One region of the Anabaena sp. AL09 genome, then DNA from elsewhere that is predicted to be linked to it. Evidence: predicted binding sites of a transcription regulator. Region 1 holds the regulator's gene; each other region holds the start of a gene.
The links. Region 1 encodes NtcA, which controls nitrogen genes in cyanobacteria. Its sites were predicted from a motif close to TNTGTANNNNNNNNTACANA; they were not measured.
Positions count from the first base shown of each region.

Region 2: a site for NtcA is predicted at 2,253-2,272, ahead of AN490_RS20680 (DUF3155 domain-containing protein). Genes of this name have one in related genera too.
Region 3: a site for NtcA is predicted at 5,435-5,454, ahead of AN490_RS14040 (DUF3120 domain-containing protein). Genes of this name have one in related genera too.

Region 1 covers NZ_LJOQ01000071.1:26,788-33,590, forward strand. The annotation lists gene AN490_RS13680 (HEPN domain-containing protein) at 1-419, opposite strand, end outside; gene AN490_RS13685 (AAA family ATPase) at 403-1,464, opposite strand; gene AN490_RS13690 (DUF1830 domain-containing protein) at 1,743-2,144, shown strand; gene AN490_RS13695 (DUF3146 family protein) at 2,542-2,805, shown strand; gene AN490_RS13700 (pre-16S rRNA-processing nuclease YqgF) at 2,807-3,229, opposite strand; gene AN490_RS13705 (DUF3084 domain-containing protein) at 3,424-4,872, opposite strand; gene ntcA (global nitrogen regulator NtcA) at 5,086-5,757, opposite strand; gene fabI (enoyl-ACP reductase FabI) at 6,137-6,803, shown strand, end outside.
Region 2 covers NZ_LJOQ01000100.1:89,521-96,323, reverse strand. The annotation lists gene AN490_RS20690 (conjugal transfer protein TrbI) at 1-292, shown strand, start outside; gene AN490_RS20685 (HAMP domain-containing sensor histidine kinase) at 585-1,940, opposite strand; gene AN490_RS20680 (DUF3155 domain-containing protein) at 2,301-2,636, shown strand; gene AN490_RS20675 (cofactor assembly of complex C subunit B) at 3,097-3,630, opposite strand; gene AN490_RS20670 (DUF3611 family protein) at 3,753-4,325, shown strand; gene AN490_RS20665 (Uma2 family endonuclease) at 4,346-4,930, opposite strand; gene serS (serine--tRNA ligase) at 5,150-6,430, shown strand; gene AN490_RS20655 (CBASS cGAMP-activated phospholipase) at 6,643-6,803, shown strand, end outside.
Region 3 covers NZ_LJOQ01000074.1:34,336-41,042, forward strand. The annotation lists gene thrC (threonine synthase) at 1-608, shown strand, start outside; partial or broken gene AN490_RS14025 (S8 family peptidase) at 696-1,829, opposite strand; gene nadB (L-aspartate oxidase) at 2,167-3,843, opposite strand; gene psbU (photosystem II complex extrinsic protein PsbU) at 3,966-4,394, opposite strand; gene AN490_RS14040 (DUF3120 domain-containing protein) at 4,701-5,432, opposite strand; gene AN490_RS14045 (PIN domain-containing protein) at 5,849-6,217, opposite strand; gene AN490_RS14050 (hypothetical protein) at 6,336-6,578, shown strand.

The DNA of each region.
Region 1 (6,803 bases):
TTTAAAATAGTGTTGGAAATAATAGGAATTAAACTGGAAATATTATGAGACTGCTGTAAAAAGTCATCTCCATAACTCTGCTGTATTTCACTCTCTATCCATGAGCCGATATCTATAGCAACTTTTCTATCTTGATTGGCGCTACCCAGCGCAACTTTAAACTTTGCAAAAGCTGATTGAGTCGCATTATCCCTAAATGATGGTTCTGGTCTTGTTCCTCGATGTATTTCCAACATTCCCAAAGTTACAACTTCATGAATGTAGTAATCTAATGCACTTACAGTCAGAACTAAAGCTGCCCTAAGAATATCCGATAAATCCAAAGCAGTAGTCGCTTGAGCTTTAATAGAGTTATGCAGAGAAATTAAATCCCGAACACGCTGAATACTAATACGAAATTGATCAAGGGCTGACTGCATAACTCGATGATAGTTCAATAATTTTATCTGCTAAATCGGAAAAAGTTGTTTTAAATTCTTCCTGCTTTTTTTCATTATTTTCTTTTACTATGCCTTGCAGGTTTAATTGTTCCAGCCTAAGTGCATAAACTGGTGTAGCGTGTTTTTGTGATAGAGCAATTAAACTATTAAAGTCAGAAATTTTGGTCATCGTAAAACTACCATTCATACCCTGTTCAGGATAAACTTGATTAGGTAATAATAAATTATTTTTCTCCAGAACCGGTTTTAACTTATTCGTAACTGTATTCTCTACTTTTTCTATCCATGTTTGAAATGCTTTTGTTTCTTTACCATTCCTAATTCTATAATTTTGAACTATAGTTCCTAAAAATTTCAACTTAAATTGAGGAAATGGATAAGTAGCTTCCTTTAATATGGGGTTTGCGCTGGCCATTCTTGCCCAAGCACACCATTTTGGTAATATTCTAGATAGAGAATCAATTGCCATCACAGAAAAGAAATCAGCAGTCGTAGGTACTAAGAAAAAGTCACTTGTCACCAGTAAGTTTTGATTGATAGATCCTAAACTTGGACTCATATCAATTAAAATGTAGTCAGCATTAAATTTATTAGCAGTCTTTTCCAAAAGATCAGAAATTGCACCGGGCAAATTTTTGAGTGTGTGAATTGAACCACTTAGTTCTTGGGCAATACCTAATGTTACTTCGTATTCACCAAAGCCCACATGACCAGGTAACAAAAATAGACCTTCTTGACCTTCTATCTGAATACAATCTACAGCTTCAATAGCTCGTGGTTGTGACTCAAAAGCAGGAGCTAACCCACTCTTAATATTAGAATGTCTGTTGTAAATGGTTTCTATTCTTGCCTCATCGTCTTCTGTTTCTTCTTTTAGAGCCATCCCTGTAAGATTACATTGGGGATCTGTATCTACAAGGATTACTCTCTTCCCCTTTGAGGCAAGCATCCAACCTAAGTTAAAAGTAGTGGTGGTTTTGCTAACACCACCTTTGTGATTAAATAAGGCAATTTTTTGAACCATTGTAATTATTTTTATAAGGGTATTTTTGAAGAGTATATTATAATTATAGCAATTTTCAAATCAGTGAGGTACACCTTTACTTTTTTTGGCTACAGTATTGCAAAACATCAGCGATTTTCTCTAGTTCTTGAAAACTTTTATAATCTCTATATATCTTTAGACAGAAATAATGCAGAAAATTGCAGTTGGTAGTCGCAGTTACAGTTACTGGGGATCATCGGGTGTTAGCTTTACTGATGTAATGTAAAATTGTGGCGCAAATAAGCTCCTCAGCAGTTATGGCTCAGATATTAGATCCTCTACCACCAGAGCATTCGGGGAAGATTCTCTGTTGCTACGTCAATGCTACGAGTAAGATCCAGGTGACTCGTATCTCCAATATTCCCAATTGGTATTTTGAAAGGGTTGTATTTCCCGGACAAAGGCTGGTGTTTGAAGTTCTTCCAGAAGCACAAATGGAAGTTCATACTGGGATGATGGCCAGTGCTATTATATCAGATACGATTCCGTGCAATACCCTGATTATCCATGAACCTAGCAATGATCAGATAGAAGAGAACTCATCTCCAAGCATAAATTCTGGTAATGGTAATCCGATCAGGTCGGAAAATAATAAAAAAATTCTAGATACGACAAAATCTTTACAGAAATGTCCGGTAAGCGTAAAGCTCATTGATTAAAGAATCTCAGTGTCAAAAGACTCTGAGAGTGTCAAAAGCCGTTGAATTGGCATCTATTGATTAAAAACACAATACTGCTAAACATTAGGGTTGCAGCAATTCAGCAACCTTTTTTATTTGGGGTGGACTAATTAGGGCTTGCTAACATATCTTGTTTTTATTAGTTTGTAAAATTAAGCTATTTTTGGTACATAAAATAAGTAGCCTACTTGACACTCCCCGGTCTAAAGACACGGGGATTCTTGGTTCAACGAGACCACTTAAACCAGACTCCTTGCGTTATCTAGTCCAAGACATTAACCCCTAAAAATCCTAAAAATTTTTAGGGGTTAATTCCGGGGTTTTCAGCCTATTTTCTTATAATTGTCCTTTATCCCATCCGTGACATCAAACAAGCGTGAGTGCTAAACGTCTGCCAGAAACTACTGCTTATGTGAAAATTACCCGCCAATCTTGGCCACAAGGCTTTCTTGAAGGTGAAGTTAGCGCCGGTAATTTTCAGTGGCATTTCCAGTGGCATTTCCGCCGGGGAGAACTTTCTGTAAAGCCTTCCCAAGGTCGTGCTTTAATCAAAGAACCTCTAGGGCGGTTTTTAGAACAACAGGACTATCAGTTAGAACCTGGGGGGGATTATGCTTTTACAATTCGGGCTGAATTGTAAATTAGTTGTCAGTTAGTCGGTTGAGATATCGTTCAATCAGGAGAATGGCTACAATGTCATCTATTGGCCTGGGCGGTTGACGCAAACCCTTGGGTAATAGTTTGATGATGCCTTGGGGTGGATACATCTGCCAGTAGCGATCGCGTGCCTGTAAAGTGGAATAACGTTCATCAACCAAAATGATATTGGTGGGTTTACTTAATTCTTGATTAAGTTGCTGTTTCCACTTTTTAGCTGTTGTTTGATCTCCCATGACAATTAAGGACACTGGGAATCTTTGCAGTTGTGTTTCAATATTAGCGATCGCCTCATTTGCCAATACAACTTGATGATAGAATATTTGCCTATCCAATCCCATCACGGCAATCCCACATTTATCACGACCAGGATCAAATCCTAAAATTACAGGTTGTGTATTAGTCATTGGTCAGTTGTCATTGGTCATTGGTCATTGGTCATTGGTCATTGGTCATTGGTCATTGGTCATTGGTCATTGGTCATTGGTCATTGGTCATTGGTCATTGATTGGTCAGTTGTTATGGGTAAATTAATTCTTTTTCCCTATTACCTATTACCTATTACCTATTACCTATTACCTATTACCTATTACCTATTACCTCACGTACTAAAAAGAATTTGTCCATTCAAAATGGCTACTAATTTGACTCTCAACGGACCCACAGTATAAGTATTTCCTGCGGCTACGGCTTTAATTTCTACTTCCTGTTCCGTCTGCTGTAGTTGGGTAACAAAGCGCAGAAAAGTGCCTTCTATTTGGACACTTTCGACAATTCCCGCGTTCCGGGCGCGAAATTGAGAAGCGGAAATTAGTAAATCTAGGCGTTGACGCATTTGTTCAGATGTCATATTTTTTAAATCCGCTGTAGTACTAGCCAGCACTTCACCTGATGAAAATACGAGTTGATTTCTCGCTGCGTCTGCAAAGAATTCTATTTGCTTTTCACCTCTGACATAATTACCTGCGGAGAAAATTCGCACTACATATTCTCGACCATCTTTAATTTGTGCAATTAACTGCTCAACTTTATCTTTGGTAACACGGAGTATCTCTTTATTTACTGGTGTACCACCAGGTTCAGTTAACTGAATATTGGCATTGCGGTTAGCTTCCTGGAGAATTTGCATAATTGCCTGATGTGCCGCATCAGGCTTGTCCACAGTAATTAACCCTGCGGCTATTACTTGACCTTTCACTAAAGCTAGTTTACCCAAGCGGAGGTCACGGTAGGACTGATAGTATTTTTCTAGTCTGGCTACTTCCTGCTCTAAAAATTGTTGTTGTTTCTCTAATTCTTTCAAGCGAGATTCTCTAGTAATAATAACTTCTTCCCGCTGTTTAATTTCGAGATTACGATTTTGAATAAGTTTATCTAATTTAGTAATTTTGCGATCGCGTTTTTCAATCACCGTCTTTGCTTCATCAATAGCTTCTTTAGCTTGGGCGTATAATCTTTTTCGTTCCGTTTTTAACTCTTCCACCGCCGTTTGTAATGTTTGTCGCTGATTGTAAAGAGTTTGTAATTCATTTCTAGCTTGTTGATACTGAATCACAATTCCACCAAGACGACTTTGAGTTTGATTAAGTCGGGTTTGAGTTTTAGCTTGCTGGTTCAGAGTGCGATTGAGTTGGGCTTGTGTAGCCTTTTGTTTAGTATTTGCCGCCTGTAATGATTTATTAATTTTCTGTAATTCTTGTTGCGCCTGACTTTGTTCTTGTCTGGCTTGATTTAACTCACTCTCTACCTGGCTTTTTTGCGCCTCTGCGGTTTTTAGTTGTTCCCGCTTGTTCCCCAAATCTCTTTGAATATCCTCTAACTCAAATACGCCCTTTCGCAATCCGCCATCAGCCGCAAATAGGATTGCCAAAGTTGATGCAGAAATTAGACCACCTGTAAAAATAGTGACAATTACAGCAGTTTTTTTCGGACGTAAATTAAAAAGTGAGAGACGGGCTTTGCCAACTCGTGTGCCGATGCGATCGCCCACGGTGGCAATTACGCCTCCCAAAATGAGAATTGCTGCAATCAGAATGTAACCGGTGGTCATTTTTAGCTACCGTAATGCTGACTGATCCAGCCTACTATGTTTAACCATTGTCTGTGGGTAAATGGAGTTAGGCAAAAGTAGAAATTATCCAATTTTGAGATCTTCCTCCAAATTAACGGTTGAATCTCTACGGTAGTTGTTCTGCTTGGACAGATCCCAAGACCGCACTACCTCAACAATAGAACCCGTGCCAACTCCATTCCCCCATAATTTCTAAGTAAATTGCTTACTTAAAGCAACAGGTTTATGCACAGTAATCTTCTTTTTATGGATTGTAATCATTTTCTTCTCGCGTAAATCTCCCAGCAGTCTAGTGACTGTCACGCGAGTAGAGCCAATTGCTTCAGCGATCGCCTGATGGGATAACTTCAGATCAATGGTAATGCCATCAGCGCAAGGAACGCCAAAATCTCGACAAAGAATTAACAAGAAACTAATTAACCTTGAACCCATATCCCGGTGAGCAAGAGTTTCAATCATCATCTCCGTCTGAAGAATCCGCGAAGAAAGACCTCGCAGCATTAACATGGATAATTCTGGATTTTCCTTCAGTGCCTGTTCGACTTGTTCAATTGGGGCTGAAAGTAATTCTACAGTGGTAAATGCCACTGCATGATAAAATCGATCAGACTTATTCCCTGTCAGCAACGACAGCACGCCAAAAACGCTATTCTCCCTGAGCAGAGCTACCGTTATTTCTTCTCCTGCCTCATAGACTCTCGACAGTTTTACAGCACCCTTGAGAAGAAAATAAACTCGTTCGGCAGGATCTCCCGGAAAGAAGATCGTCTTATTCCGTTCAAATGTTTCCACAACTGGAGGAAAAGCCCCCGTTGCCATTTGACGAAAAACATTTGCTAGGGCTTTATCTTGTGTCACTATCATTTTCTCCCTTCCCCTACCCAATGCCAGAAAAACAAAAACTAATTACCTAAGAATACACCTGAAAAATCAATAGATCATCATTAAATTTTCTGTTTTTTCCTATACTCAAACGCGGAATTCCTAGTTTTTCGTTTATAATGATACATAATTGTTGTTCCGGTTAGCTAGTAATTATTGATAAGTAGTTTCACTAATTATAGTCTATAGGTTTTGCCTCTAAAAATTGCCAATTTCTTGAGAATTTTTGTGAACATGGTCATGGTTTTTTGGGGGCTTACTGCTTATGCTTGGAGTATTTTGGAAAATCTCTAGCCCAACACAGTCAAACTAGACTCAGATTCTAGTATGCTCCTAATGATGAATTACATTAGCAATGTTTATGCTGAATCTATCTGGAAAAAATGCCCTAGTTACAGGTATTGCCAACAACCGTTCTATCGCTTGGGGAATTGCCCAACAACTGCACAAAGCCGGGGCTAATTTGGGCATTACCTACTTGCCAGATGACAAGGGTAAAATGGAAAAAAAAGTTTCTGAATTGGTAGAACCGCTCAGTCCTAGCCTATTTTTGCCCTGCAATGTTGAAAATGACGAGCAAATTCAATCTACTTTTGAAACCATCCGGCAAGAATGGGGGAAAATAGATATTTTAGTGCATTGTTTAGCCTTTGCAAAAAAAGAAGATTTGACTGGAGGTTTTAGTCAAACTTCTCGTTCTGGTTTCAATACAGCTTTGGAAGTTAGCACTTATTCACTTGTACAGTTAAGCGGTGCAGCCAAACCTTTGATGACTCAAGGCGGAAGTATTATTACTCTTACATATTTAGGAGCAGTTAGAGCAATTCCTAACTATAATGTCATGGGTGTGGCTAAAGCTGGTTTAGAAGCCAGTGTTCGTTACTTGGCCGCAGAACTCGGTCCTGAAAATATTCGCGTCAATGGCATTTCTGCAGGTCCCATTCGCACCTTAGCATCTTCAGCCGTGGGTGGTATTCTAGATATGATTCATCATGTTGAAAAAGTCGCCCCTCTCCGTCGCACCGTTA
Region 2 (6,803 bases), on a different contig from region 1:
ACAACAGATTTTTGCTAATTCCCGAACTATAACCAAAACAGAAACAATTACCAAGGGATCAAGCACTGGACAAATATTAACTGATGCTGCTATTGGTGCCGGTGCAGCTAGTCTGATTTCATTGGTGACAGGTAACAAGAAAATTGAAGTTTTAGAACCTGTGGGTGGTGCAGCAGCGGGTGCTTTAGCTAGTGTACTATTGCGGAAACAAAAAGCTGATGTTTTTGTCCTCAGACCAGAACAAGATTTAGCTATTACCCTGACTTCAAATTTGGTGATCACTCGTCAATAGAGTTAATAGCATTAGTTAAGTTGTGAATTTAATCATATAAATAAAGCGATTGTTTCCTAAATTATGGGGCAATGTCGCTTTATTTTTATTTTTATTTTTATGTAAAAACTATTTTTATTCTCTAAGAGGATGTTTGAAAAGTGGTATTCCGTAATTTTCATCACATTGAATCCAGTTCCCTCCCCTTTACAAGGGGAGGGTTAGGGTGGGGTAAAAAATATTTGATACATCAACCATAACTTTTCAAACACCCTCTAAGCATATATCCAATTAAATATAAAACTTCTATTACTTAATCAACAGACTGTAGCCAAATTATAAATGTAGTTCCTGGGATATGCGGTAATGTGATAATTGAGTGAATGGCCGGACTGAAAACCTCTATACTTCCCTGCATTTCTGCTATTAACTGTTTAGCAATACTAATTCCTAAACCAGTTCCGGGTATTTCTGTTTTTGCCTGTACACCTCGATAATGTCTTTCTCCAAGATGTTCTAGATCTTCTGGAGGAATACCAGGACCTGTATCACTAATAGCAATACCTTGTAAATTTCCTTTTTGTTGCCCACATTGGACTAAGATTTTTCCACCGGGGGGAGTATATTTCAAAGCATTATCTATAATATTACTCAACACTTCTGTTAATGCTTTTTCATTCACTTTTACTAAAGGTAAATAGTGGGAAATTTCCGTAATTAATTGTAAATTTCTTTCTTGGGAAATAGCTTGAGCCGATATTAATAAAGGTGCTAATAAATCTGCTAGACAACAATCAGTTAATTGTTCTCCTGTTCCGGGCAATAATAATGCAGGTTTAACTGGCTTTTGCACATTTTCATTAATAACAACCTTTGATTCTGGTAGAGGTAGAGGTGCTAAATCTGCTGTATTTAAATCAATAACCTGATCAAATTGTTGCAATAGTTCTTGCAAGCGATCGCTCTCCCTGACTATACTGGTTGCTACTTCCCGATTAGGATCAACCGGTCGCATTCGCTTAAATAGTAACTTACCAAAGGTGCGAATAGCAGTTAAGGGGTTACGAAGCTGATGCAAAAGATTATCTAATAAATCCCGTTGTCTCTCTTGCAAAATTTGTTCTTGCTGGAGTTGGTGTTGTAACCAAGCCCTCCGCTGGTCTATAATGCAAGCGATCGCTAAAGTTTTGGCAATGCGTTCAATTTCCCCCTCTTCCCGTTGATTCCATTCCCTATCGTCCCTCGCAGTCACCAATAAGCCCATCATTACACCCTCATAAATCAGGGGTAAAACAATTTGGTTATGACTGAGTAAGTATTCATCCTGTTCATCGTGTAAATTTTGTTTTTCTGTTGTTTCCGATTCCACCGCCGGATGAGAAGATACAGAAGTCGGTTTTAACAACATCGGTTGCTGATTTGGGAATGCTAAAACATGAGCAAGCCTTACAGAATAGCTATCCTCTGGTTCACCATATTCATTACTAGAATTTAATGCTATAGTCTCTGGATACACCATTACCGGAATTAGTCGTGCCTCACCTATAGGCTTTTCTACCAGTTCCTGTGTTAAATAAACCACCGTAAAAGATGCTCCCATTCCTTGGGTTAGCAGGGCTATTTGTTCTCGACATAGAGCAAGGAAATCAGAACTGGCAGACATTAGCATGAGTTCAGGAATCTAGGAGGAAGAAAGAAGGACGTAGGGTCTCAGGGCTTGCGCTCAGTCAGGAGTCACCGAGTCAGGAGTCACCGAGCAAGGAAGAAGAAAATTACCCAGTCCCCAGTCCCCAGTCCCCAATCAAGGCTTATAGCTATCTAGTTTAATCTGGTAATGGGGCAAGAGGTAACAAGTAATGGCTGAAAAGGCAGCGATTTTTTAATTTTTAATTCTTGATTTTTAATTGTTTTTTCCTCAGTTGTATCAAAACATTAAAAATTATTGATTTTTTGAGATAGAACTTATATAATGACGACGTATTTTGTAGCCATAACTACAGTCTATAGCTTGAAACAGGAGGACAATAGGTTGGCACGGAGACGCAAGCGGAAGAGTCGTCGGAGGCAGGAAGGACGGCGCATACTTGAGCATATTCCTCAGTACAGCATTGAAAGTGGCGAAGATAAACCTGTGACAGCAGCAAGAAAATTTATTCGAGCTGAAGGTATTTTGCCACCCGCGCTGCTACTAGTAAAACGTAATGAACATACAACAGACCGTTATTTCTGGGCGGAAAAAGGTCTGTTTGGCGCTCAATACGTAGAAGAGAATCATTTCTTGTTCCCTAGTCTTAGGACTTTAGAATCACCAACAGCACAAGAACCTGTTGCTGTTGCTGTTGCTGTTGCTGTTGCCAGTAACTAAACAACAAATGACCATCATATCTTGTAAGTGTTACTTCTGACTCTGTGAATAATTAACTGGTAATTTTGACCAGGTTATTCAAAAATTCCTTTTTTTAATTTTGTTGTTGAATTTGCCAGTAGGGTTTAAATGAATTCTCTCAAGTCATGGCATAATTAATTTCTCATCAACTAAATTTGGTTAGATGAATCAGTTTATTATCAGCTTATACACCAAGAGAATAGCGACAGAGCCAAGGTCATCCAAAAAATGAAGCATGAATTATTTATGATCTCATTAATTTGGACTACTATCAAGCTCTGTCCACTAATTTAAATTTTTCCTTATGAAATCTCAGGTATCAGGAAGACTAACAGCACAAGCAGAATTTTTCCTTCCTTCCTACTGCTGATTTACTCAAAATTTTAGTCAGAAGCCTACATTAATGTAGAGAATGCTGGTTTTTATCCCCAAAAATCAATCAAGTGTCCAGCGTCTTTAGCTGTAATGCCCTTTGTAACTCAGCAAGTTCATCTCTATGGGCAGTCACAGTAATTATACTTGAGAAGTCTTGTCCACTCAGGATATTTTCCATCTTGAGTGACACCTTCTCAACTCTTCCAGATTTTTTCCAATACAATAACCCACTTAAAGGCGAAAATAGGATTATTCCCAGAAAAAACTGCCCAAAATCGGGAAAAAGCATTGATAAAACCAACGCCAAACAACCTAAACCCACAGCAGCTAATACAGTCAAAAATACCGTTAAAAACCAGCTAGGGCTGACAAATCCCTCAAAGGTGACTTGATTTTTGGCAGAGTCTACCGCTAAAACTCGATAAGCACGAGAGCGAAAATACTCCTTTAATGAAGTCATGAATGTATTTTCGTCCTGATCCGAAGTCAAGCGCATCATTTCTGTACGGTCTTTAGTTGAAGCACGTATAAAGAAAAATAAACCAACTGATAAGAGGAAAGTTAACAGGAAAGTAGATTGCAAAACGGTAAAATCCATAACTAATTTTTAAGCCGGAAATTTTCAGTAGACTTAAACCATTATCAATTATTCTGGAAACAGGTAACAGCTAACAGACAACAAACGGAAGTTGTTTTTAACTTTTAATTTTTAATTTTTATATGTCACAAAACTCCGAAACACCATCATCTAACATCCGGGCTATCGCCCAACAATTTCGCCTAGCAGGTTGGATTAGTTTCTGGATTCAGTTGGTATTAGGTGTCATCTCTGGAATAATTGTCTTATTATTTGGCATTTTTAGTCAAAAAGCCAACAGCCCCAATAATAATCCAGGCACAGGCTTTGGTGTATTTTTAGCAATTTGTGGCATAATTCTGTTGGGCGTTGGTATTTACTTGGCTTATCGCTACACCAGAATTGGCAAGAAACTAGAATCCCCTAATGCTAGTAATCGTCCCCGCAAGGCGGAAACCTTGCAAGTATTACGTTTGGGACTATGGATAAATTTAGGCGGCATATTAGTCACCCTGTTGGGAGCGCAGGCGATTGTTGGTACATTGGTAGCTAGGTCAATATCTCCTCAAGCCGCAACTACTCAATTATTTGACCCAACTCGGATTATTAGCGGTTTGGATATGCTCATAGTCCAGGCAAATACAAATACTGTATCAGCGCATTTTGCAGGTTTATTAGCATCTTTGTGGTTAATGAATCGGATTAATAAACCATAATTGACAGTGGTTGTAGTATCCTAATCTTTGAAAACAGGTAATTCTAAAATAAATCCTGGTAAAACATTTTCTCCCGATAAACTTGTCGGTAATGATACTATTTCTACAGATTGATTTTGACGGTAAATTTCTACTTGTTGATTTTGAGGATCAATTAACCAACCTAAACGTAAACCACTATTCAGATATTCCTGCATTTTCTCTTGTAATTGACTTAAAGAATCAGTACGAGAACGCAGTTCTATGACAAAATCAGGACAAATTTTAGCAAATTTTTCTTTTTCTTGAATGGTTAAAGAATCCCAACGTTCATTAGCTATCCAAGCCACATCAGGAGAACGTTTACCACCATTAGGTAGAGTAAAAACAGTAGAAGAACTAAATACTTTTCCTAGCTTAGTTTGACGATTCCAAATCATCAAATTTCCATTTAATTCTGCTTCTCTATTACCAGTAATTAGATTAGAAGGAGGGAGAATAATTAATTCATCTTTAGCAGTTTGTTCAAATTTATAATATTCATTAATTTGACATAATTGATAAAATTGATCATCACTTAACTCTACATTTTTGATATTTAAAATAACTGATTGAGTTGTCATCATTCCTGAAAACTCCTTAACGGTTAGGTAATAAAGAAGAGTATCTGAACTAATTATCAACCATATTTGGTAATTTTACCACTGATCATAATCAAACGCAGATGAACGCAGATGAACGCAGATAAGAAATGTGATATTAGTATATGGGGTTTAGCATTGTTAAACCCCTACGATTAATCATCTCAATCAAGTATAATTGACAAAACTTAACGAAATTCACCAATGCTGGATATTAAACAAATTAGAGAAAATCCCCAATTAGTACAAGAAAAGTTGAATACTCGTAGTGGTAAATACGAGATTCAGCCTATCTTAGATTTGAGTCAACAACAACGGGAATTGGAAGTAAAACGCAATGAACTCCAAGCCCGGAGTAATGAAATTGGTAAACTGGTGGGACACAAGGTAAAATCTGGTGTTAATCCTCAAGATGCAGAAATTCTGGCTTTAAAGGATGAAGGAAACAGCCTCAAAATCACATTAAGCTCATTAGAACCCCAGGAAAAGGAGTTAAAAGCCCAAATTCACCAATTACTGTTAGCACTTCCTAACCTTCCCAGTGATTCTACCCCCATTGGTAAAAGTGAAGATGATAACCAAGAAGTGAAAATATGGGGAGATGAATATAAACCCGAAAATCCGAATATTGTACCACATTGGGAAATCGGCGAAAAGTTGGGAATTTTGAACTTTGAAAGAGCGGTAAAAATTGCCCAAACTCGGTTTGTAAGTTTGATAGGTGCGGGTGCAGGTTTAGAAAGAGCATTAATTCAGTTTATGCTTTCTAAACATATTGAAAATGGCTATATTGAAGTTAGTCCCCCGTTGTTAGTAAATACTGATTCTTTAACGGGAACTGGACAATTACCCAAGTTTGCAGAGGATAGTTTTAAATGTGCAGAAGATGATTTATGGTTAATTCCTACTGCGGAAGTTCCGGTAACTAATTTGTATCGTGGCGACATTATCAACGGGGAAGAATTACCAATTTATCATACTGCATATACGCCATGTTTTCGGCGGGAAGCGGGAAGTTATGGAAGGGATATGCGGGGTTTAATTCGGTTACATCAATTCAATAAAGTTGAGTTGGTGAAGTTAGTAAAACCGGAAAGTTCTTTTAATGAATTGGAGACTTTGCTAGTCAGTGCAGAGAGTATTTTACAGGCTTTAAAATTGCCTTATCGGGTGATTAATTTATGTACTGCTGATTTAGGTTTTTCTGCAACAAAGACCTATGATTTAGAGGTGTGGTTGCCTTCTGCTGGGAAGTATCGAGAGATTTCTAGTTGTTCTAATTGTGTTGATTTTCAAGCGAGAAGGGCGGATATTCGATTTAAGGATGCTGGTAAGAAGGGGACGCAGTTTGTGCATACTTTAAATGGTTCTGGTTTGGCTGTAGGTAGGACTATGGCGGCGATTTTGGAGAATTATCAGCAAGCTGACGGGACGATTAAAGTACCGGAGGTTTTGCAGGTTTATTTGGGTAGGGAGGTTTTGTAACTTAAATAAATTAGGAATAACAAGCAGAATAAACCTAATAGGTTTGGTATAGCTCATTGCTTATGTAAAGCCTGTACGGTTATCCCTACCTAGAAATTAGGATAAGTATACTGAGGCAATAGGTAAAATTTGAGATAACACAAGATTTAGCCTAAGTTTAGAAAATTTTAGGCTAGTTTCTGCATTTCATCTCAAAAACTGGCAGTCAACATATGGTTAACTCTCCCTCAGATTCTGCTTCTGATTCAAAAACATTTAAAGTCCTATCAATAGATGGAGGAGGGATTAAAGGGCTATATTCAGCCAGAATCCTAGAACATTTTGAGGATAGATTTAATTGTAACATCGCTGATTATTTTGACTTGATTTGTGG
Region 3 (6,707 bases), on a different contig from region 1:
TCACTTTGGTAAATTCTGTCAACCCCTACCGGTTAGAAGGGCAAAAAACTGGAGCTTTTGAAGTTGTTGATGCCTTGGGTGATGCCCCCGATTGGTTATGTATTCCCGTGGGAAATGCGGGCAATATTACAGCATATTGGATGGGTTTTTGTCAATACCATCAAGATGGTAAATGCGATCGCTTGCCGAAAATGATGGGTTTCCAAGCCGCTGGGGCTGCACCCTTAGTAAATGGTCAACCAGTGGCACATCCGGAAACCATAGCCACAGCCATTAGAATTGGTAATCCCGCCAGTTGGGATAAAGCCATAGCCGCTCAAACAGCCAGCCAAGGCAGTTTTCGTTCTGTCACTGACGAGGAAATTCTCGACGCTTACCGACTATTAGCATCATCGGAAGGGATTTTCTGTGAACCTGCCAGCGCGGCTTCTGTCGCCGGTTTGTTACAGGTAAAAGACGAAGTTCCCACCGGGGCAACGGTAGTCTGTGTCCTCACTGGTAATGGTTTAAAAGACCCAGATACAGCCATTAAACACAGTCACGCCCAATTTAAACAGGGTATTCCGGCGGACATTAAAGCCGTTGCGAAAGCAATAGGATTTGATTAACACTCTCAGTGGCTTCAAGCCATAGATTCTCTAGGACTTGCCGTCTAGAGGGGGGAATAAAGACGGCATTTTCAACCCCGGTTCTGAAGGTTTTGTTGGCTCTGAAGGATTAGTGCTATTTGCAGATGTGCTGGTAATAATTTGGCGGACTTGGCTTTCAGTTAGCTTAGGGTTAGCACTGAGCATGAGAGCGACAACACCAGCAATGTGAGGGGCTGCCATAGAAGTGCCATTGTAGTTGGCATATTGATTATTGGGTATTGTGGAGTAAATATTAACTCCTGGGGCAGTGACATAGGTGATTTCTTGAGAACCAGAACGGTTGGAAAAGTCCGCAAGCTTATTATTTTGATCCACTGCACCTACAGCAATTCCTGAATTATAGGCGTAGCGGGCGGGATAGGATGGCATTGAGTCACCATTATTACCGGCTGCCATAACAACGATGACGTTTTTGCTGCTGGCATATTCAATGGCTGACTTGAGAGTATTGTTAGAGGAATTACCTCCTAGACTGAGATTAATGACATTTGCGCCATTATCAACTGCGTAATAAATGCCTTTGGCGATATTTGAGTAAGAACCTGAGCCGTTGGCATCTAGGACTTTGACTGGCATAATTTTGGAGTTATAGGCAATGCCGGTGACTCCAATGCCGTTATTTTCTCCGGCTATAGTTCCAGAAACATGAGTCCCATGACCATTGTTGTCTAGGACATTGTTATTGCTACTATCAAAATTCCAGCCTTGAGCATCGTCAATATAGCCGTTACTATCATCATCTATCCCATTACCAGCTATTTCTTTGTTATTACTCCAAATATTATTTTTTAAGTCTTGATGGTTGTAGTCTACGCCTGTATCTAGTACGGCAACAATAGTTCCTTGTCCTGTATATCCATTATTCCAGGCTGTGGGAGCTTTGATCAGATCCGCTCCCCAATTATTCCCACCCACATTAGGAACGTCTGCATAGGGACTAACACCTGCGGCTTTACTGACTGCTAATCCAGCATTCACCAAGCCATAGCCATTTGTTGAGTTATAACTACTATTAGTAGCAACAGATGCGGTTGCTGCTAAATTATCTTGGGAAGAAGAACTATGACTACCCCAAATTATCTTATTATCAGTGGGATCTTGAAAGGCATTGGTTTGGGAAATGGCAGTATAATTGATTTTTTTTTGAGATGAAAAGTCCGCAGAAACATCAAGTGACATAAGTATTTAAGCCCCAAAAATAGTTATATTTTCTCTGACAAAGTAATTTTGTCAATATTTGCAAATTCAATAATTTGAAATTATCAGTTATTCCGCTTTGTTAATTATTACTATGAGTTGGTAATGCAAAAAGATATTTTAATTACGAATAAATTAATATTTAATGAATGATGCTAACAAGAAAAATAAATTAATATTTGATGACATAACCAGTAAAAATATGATTTCATGACAAAATCAGGATTTTTTCATATTCCTGATAGAGATATACTATACTAGTATGCACTTGAATGAGATCCACTCAAATGTACTAAGCGACAAGTAATAATAAATGATATCACCTATTACTTATCCACCATTGTTGGTTTTGAACAAGAGTATGAAATTGCCAATTTGGATCAGTTTGGGGATAATCTAAACGGTAATGTCCACCCCGGCTTTCCGTTCTAAAAACAGCACTTTTCAGAATTAATTCCGCCACATCTAATAAATTACGAGTTTCTGCCCAAAGCCGTAATTCCTTTTCAATTTGTGGTTGTTGAAAATTAACTGATTGTGTTGGTTTTAAACTCAATAATAATTGACTTAAAGATAAAGCCGCAAAGTCTTCTTGCCAAGATGCAACTTGAGAAATAGCATTTTCTAAACTGGATTTTTCTCGACAAATACCTGCACTTTGCCAAACTACACGGGGTAAATTTTGGCGAATTTCTGCTAATTGTCTTTGTTGATTTTCCCACTCAATTAGAGATGGGTTAACTTCCAAATTCTCAGTTTCAATAATGTTAGCAGATTCCTGTTTTCCCAGTTGCAATTTTCCATAGTCAACATTAGCCATTTGCGCCCCAAAGACAATACATTCCAACAACGAATTACTGGCTAAACGATTAGCACCATGTACCCCCGTACTGGCAGTTTCTCCAATGGCATATAAACCGGGAATATTCGTGGCATTCATGACATCTGTGAGAATACCACCCATCCAATAATGGGCAGCAGGTGACACAGGAATGGGTTGAGTAAAGACATCAATCCCCCAATGACGACAAACAGCGATGATATTCGGGAAACGGTGGCGAATTTTGTCAGCGGGAATGGGGCGCATATCTAACCAGACATTCGCTGTAGCCGGGTCAGCAGCCGTTTTTTGTAAATGACTGAAAATAGCTCGACTAACCACATCTCGCGGTGCTAGTTCCCCTGCTGGGTGGTAATCAAAGGCAAAACGTCGCCCAGTATCATCCACAAGATGCGCCCCTTCTCCACGCACAGCTTCACTAATCAGGAAACGTCCTGGTTTACTTAGGGCTGTGGGATGAAACTGGACAAATTCTAAATCCCGCAGAATTGCACCTGTCCGCCAAGCGATGGCTACACCATCACCTGTACTTACCTCTGGGTTAGTGGTTTGGGCAAATACTTGACCACCGCCCCCAGTAGCTAAAATCACAGCCCTGGCTCTAATCCAGGTAATTTTACCTTGATAAAATAGGCTAGTTCCCAAACATTGACCGGTTTGCGGTTCTATCCATAAACTCAAAGCCAAAGCTTGCTGAATTACTTGAATATTTTGACGACGCAGGACTTGATCTGTAAGGGTGGTGGTAACTTCCCTGCCGGTGGTATCGGCGGCATGAAGCACACGAGGACGAGAATGGGCTGCTTCGAGGGTTAAAGCCAAGTTACTGTCATGACGATCAAACGCTACGCCTAAGTTAACCAGGGATTGAATACAACTGGGGGCTTGTTCGGCGAGGAATTTGACAGCGGCGATGTCGCATAAACCAGCACCTGCTTTTAATGTGTCTTCAATATGCAGTTGTGGCGAATCTTCTGGGGCTACGGCTGCGGCTATGCCACCTTGCGCCCAATCACTGGCGGATAGGGAAACTGTTTCTTTAGTAATTAAGCCGACTCGTAAGGATGTGGGTAGACATAGGGCTGTATATAGTCCTGCTGCACCGGCACCGACTACTAAAACATCAAATTGGTTAGGAATATTTATATCAGGCAAGGGATAACTATGATTTTTGTGATTTGGATGATTTTTGGGATTTACAGCCCAAAATTTAAGATCTCAACTTAGGGTATGGGTAATTGGGAATATGTTTTCAATTCCCAATTCCCAATCCTTAGTTATCTGTAGATACCGTTATTAATACGGTCGTCCCCTTCATTGAAGTTAGGCTCTAATTCTGTAACTGTAAAGTTTGCTAAGTTAGCTTGCAAACGTTCTTTTTGGCTATCGGTCAATCCTGGCAGATTTAATACATCTTCTACTTTTTCGTAGGGAGCATTAGCGACAATCTTCTTAGCCAAGGTGGGATAAAGTCCAGGAAAATCTTGGAAAGCCCGCATATTGGTATTGTTCAAATCAATTTTCTTGCCAAACTCTGTTGCCAACTTCTGATCTGCTTTGTTTTGGCGGGCAATTGCTAAAACGGGGACTTGATTTCCCACAAAGCTGTTGAAGCCAGTACCTTGGGCTGTTTGGGTAGTTCCCAACATTCCCCAACAACCTAGCAACAATGTAAATACACTGAATAAACGCACCAATGCTTTCACGATTTTTACCTCTTTTTTTCAAGGAATAATAAAATTTTGCAGCCAAAAGCTATGAACTTTAGGGCATAAGCCGGAAGTTTAAGGGTGTTAGAGCAGTTTATTTTCTAACTTGATCCTGGTTTCTTCATGGTTTAGCTTCATGGTTTCAGCTTGAGAGTTTGCACAACAGTCATCAAAAACTAATATACAGCGGATCAATATCCATAATATTTACGACTATTTGGTTTGATTTGACTTTTGCCAAAAATCTGACCTGATATCACCTTTGCGCCCATTTTTCGGTGTTTACCTAAATTCATGGGAATTTCACGCCAGAACTGCTGCTAATAAGAAGAGACTGTCTACTAGGATTGTACTCAAAACTGCGCCGCCAAAGGCATACCAATGACATTGCTTATTCAGTAAAGAAGCTGTTCCTACAGTCATCAGAATGAGAGCAAGAATGATTGCCCAGGCTTGTCCCCAGGGTGTTTGGACTTGTGTTAGGGCATTCTGTAAGATTTGTGAAGCACCAGATGGATCTGTTCTCATAATTTGTCGCCAATAAGGCATCAAATCCACTAAATAAAAATAAATATCGGTTAAAACCGTTCCTAGTAAAGAACCGAGGTAAAACCAATTGCCGACTTTACCCCAATTTTTCGCTAAACACCACACAGCAAAGGGTAATCCTAGTGCTTCTATAGGTATATGCCAGATTGGTTCATATCTTAACCAACCCCAATAAATTGCGCCTGTTAACCAAGTCCAGCTAAATCCAAAAAGTAAATCTCCCCACAGATAGGTTTGGGGACGTGACATTAATCTAATACTGATCCACACCCAAAAGCCTGTCATTAATACGCTAAGAGTAGGAAATGAGCGCACTAATGGTGCTTCCATGAACACTGGTACTGATACTAAAAATCCTGATGCTAAAAATATTAACCAACTTTGTCGGGAAGAGATAAAGTTTGGTAAAGAAGGATTTTTAAGGCTGTCATCAATATCTAACGTCGGGTTAGTAGCTGGATAGCAAGGAAATGTATGATTAATCAAAGTTTTTAATATTTGTTACTAAACTTTACTTATCTAGAGTATCATAACTGAAAATCCCCCCTAGGGGCATCTTGATTATACATAAATAACAACAAGATCCCCGACTTCTTAGAGAAGTCGGGGATCTGACTTTTGCAATACTATTGATAAATCACCAGATTAATCAAAGAAGTTGGGAGTCTTGTGATTAAACTATAAGTTATTTGTATGGGATTTTTGAAAAAAGGACTTTCTCAACTAATGGGAGTCTATTCTCATTATTATTGAGAATTTTATCAATATTTTAACGAGTTTTGGTGATTTCAGCTAGGGGGCTTGACAGAGTTTCGAGTTTTAGGTATGCTTATGATATGAGTGGAAAAGTGTGCGCTCATATATATAAATCGAGAAACAAAATATTATAGAGTTGTAAAATTTCAAAATCGAAATTTCATAAACGTTTCAAAATCACGATCATTATGAATTAGGGTTAGCTGGTTTTCTATTGCTATTTGGGCAATACAACAATCTATACTAATTCTAACAGTTAACCCTTGTCTTTGTAAATCATAATAAATTCGTGCAGCGAAAACCCAAGTATTATCAGTTGCTTCAAGATAGTCTTGTTCTTGCAGGTAGGTTTGCAATAATATCCACTCCCTTTCATCTCGACAACCTTGTAATAATTCCATTTGGGTAAATCGAGTCAGAAAGACATTTTCATCTTTTATAAGTGTCTGGAGATTTTGACGTGCAACTCCTGTTTTATCGCGTAAAACATTTATCCAAACGGAAGTATCAATCAGAAACTTTCACCAAAATATACCTGTCTCAAAATGTATAAAATCATGGTTTAATTGGATGTGAGATTTGCTATTATTAAAAATAAGGTTTAAGATAATTAACAGAATTAGGTAAAGATCAATGATTTCAGAACAAGAATTATTAACAAAGTGGCGATCATTACCCCAGGATAAACAACAGGAAGTCTTAAAATTTGTAGAATTTATGCAATTGAAAACCACTGCAAAAAAACCGCCTTTGGGGGAACGTTTGCGAGAAATTCGCTCTAAAATTGTTGCATCTGGTAAACCTTTATTAAATGCAGATGAAATAGAAAAAGAATTAGCTGATCGTAGGGGTGGAATCCAAGGTAAACAAGAATGATTATAACTACTACTGAGAAAAAAACAAAGCCTATGCACAAAGTAATTGGTATTAAAGTAATTTCTATTTTTGATTAAGATGTTTATTGTCTGAATCAGATATTTTTATTATGTTGGGTTGCTTTCCTTA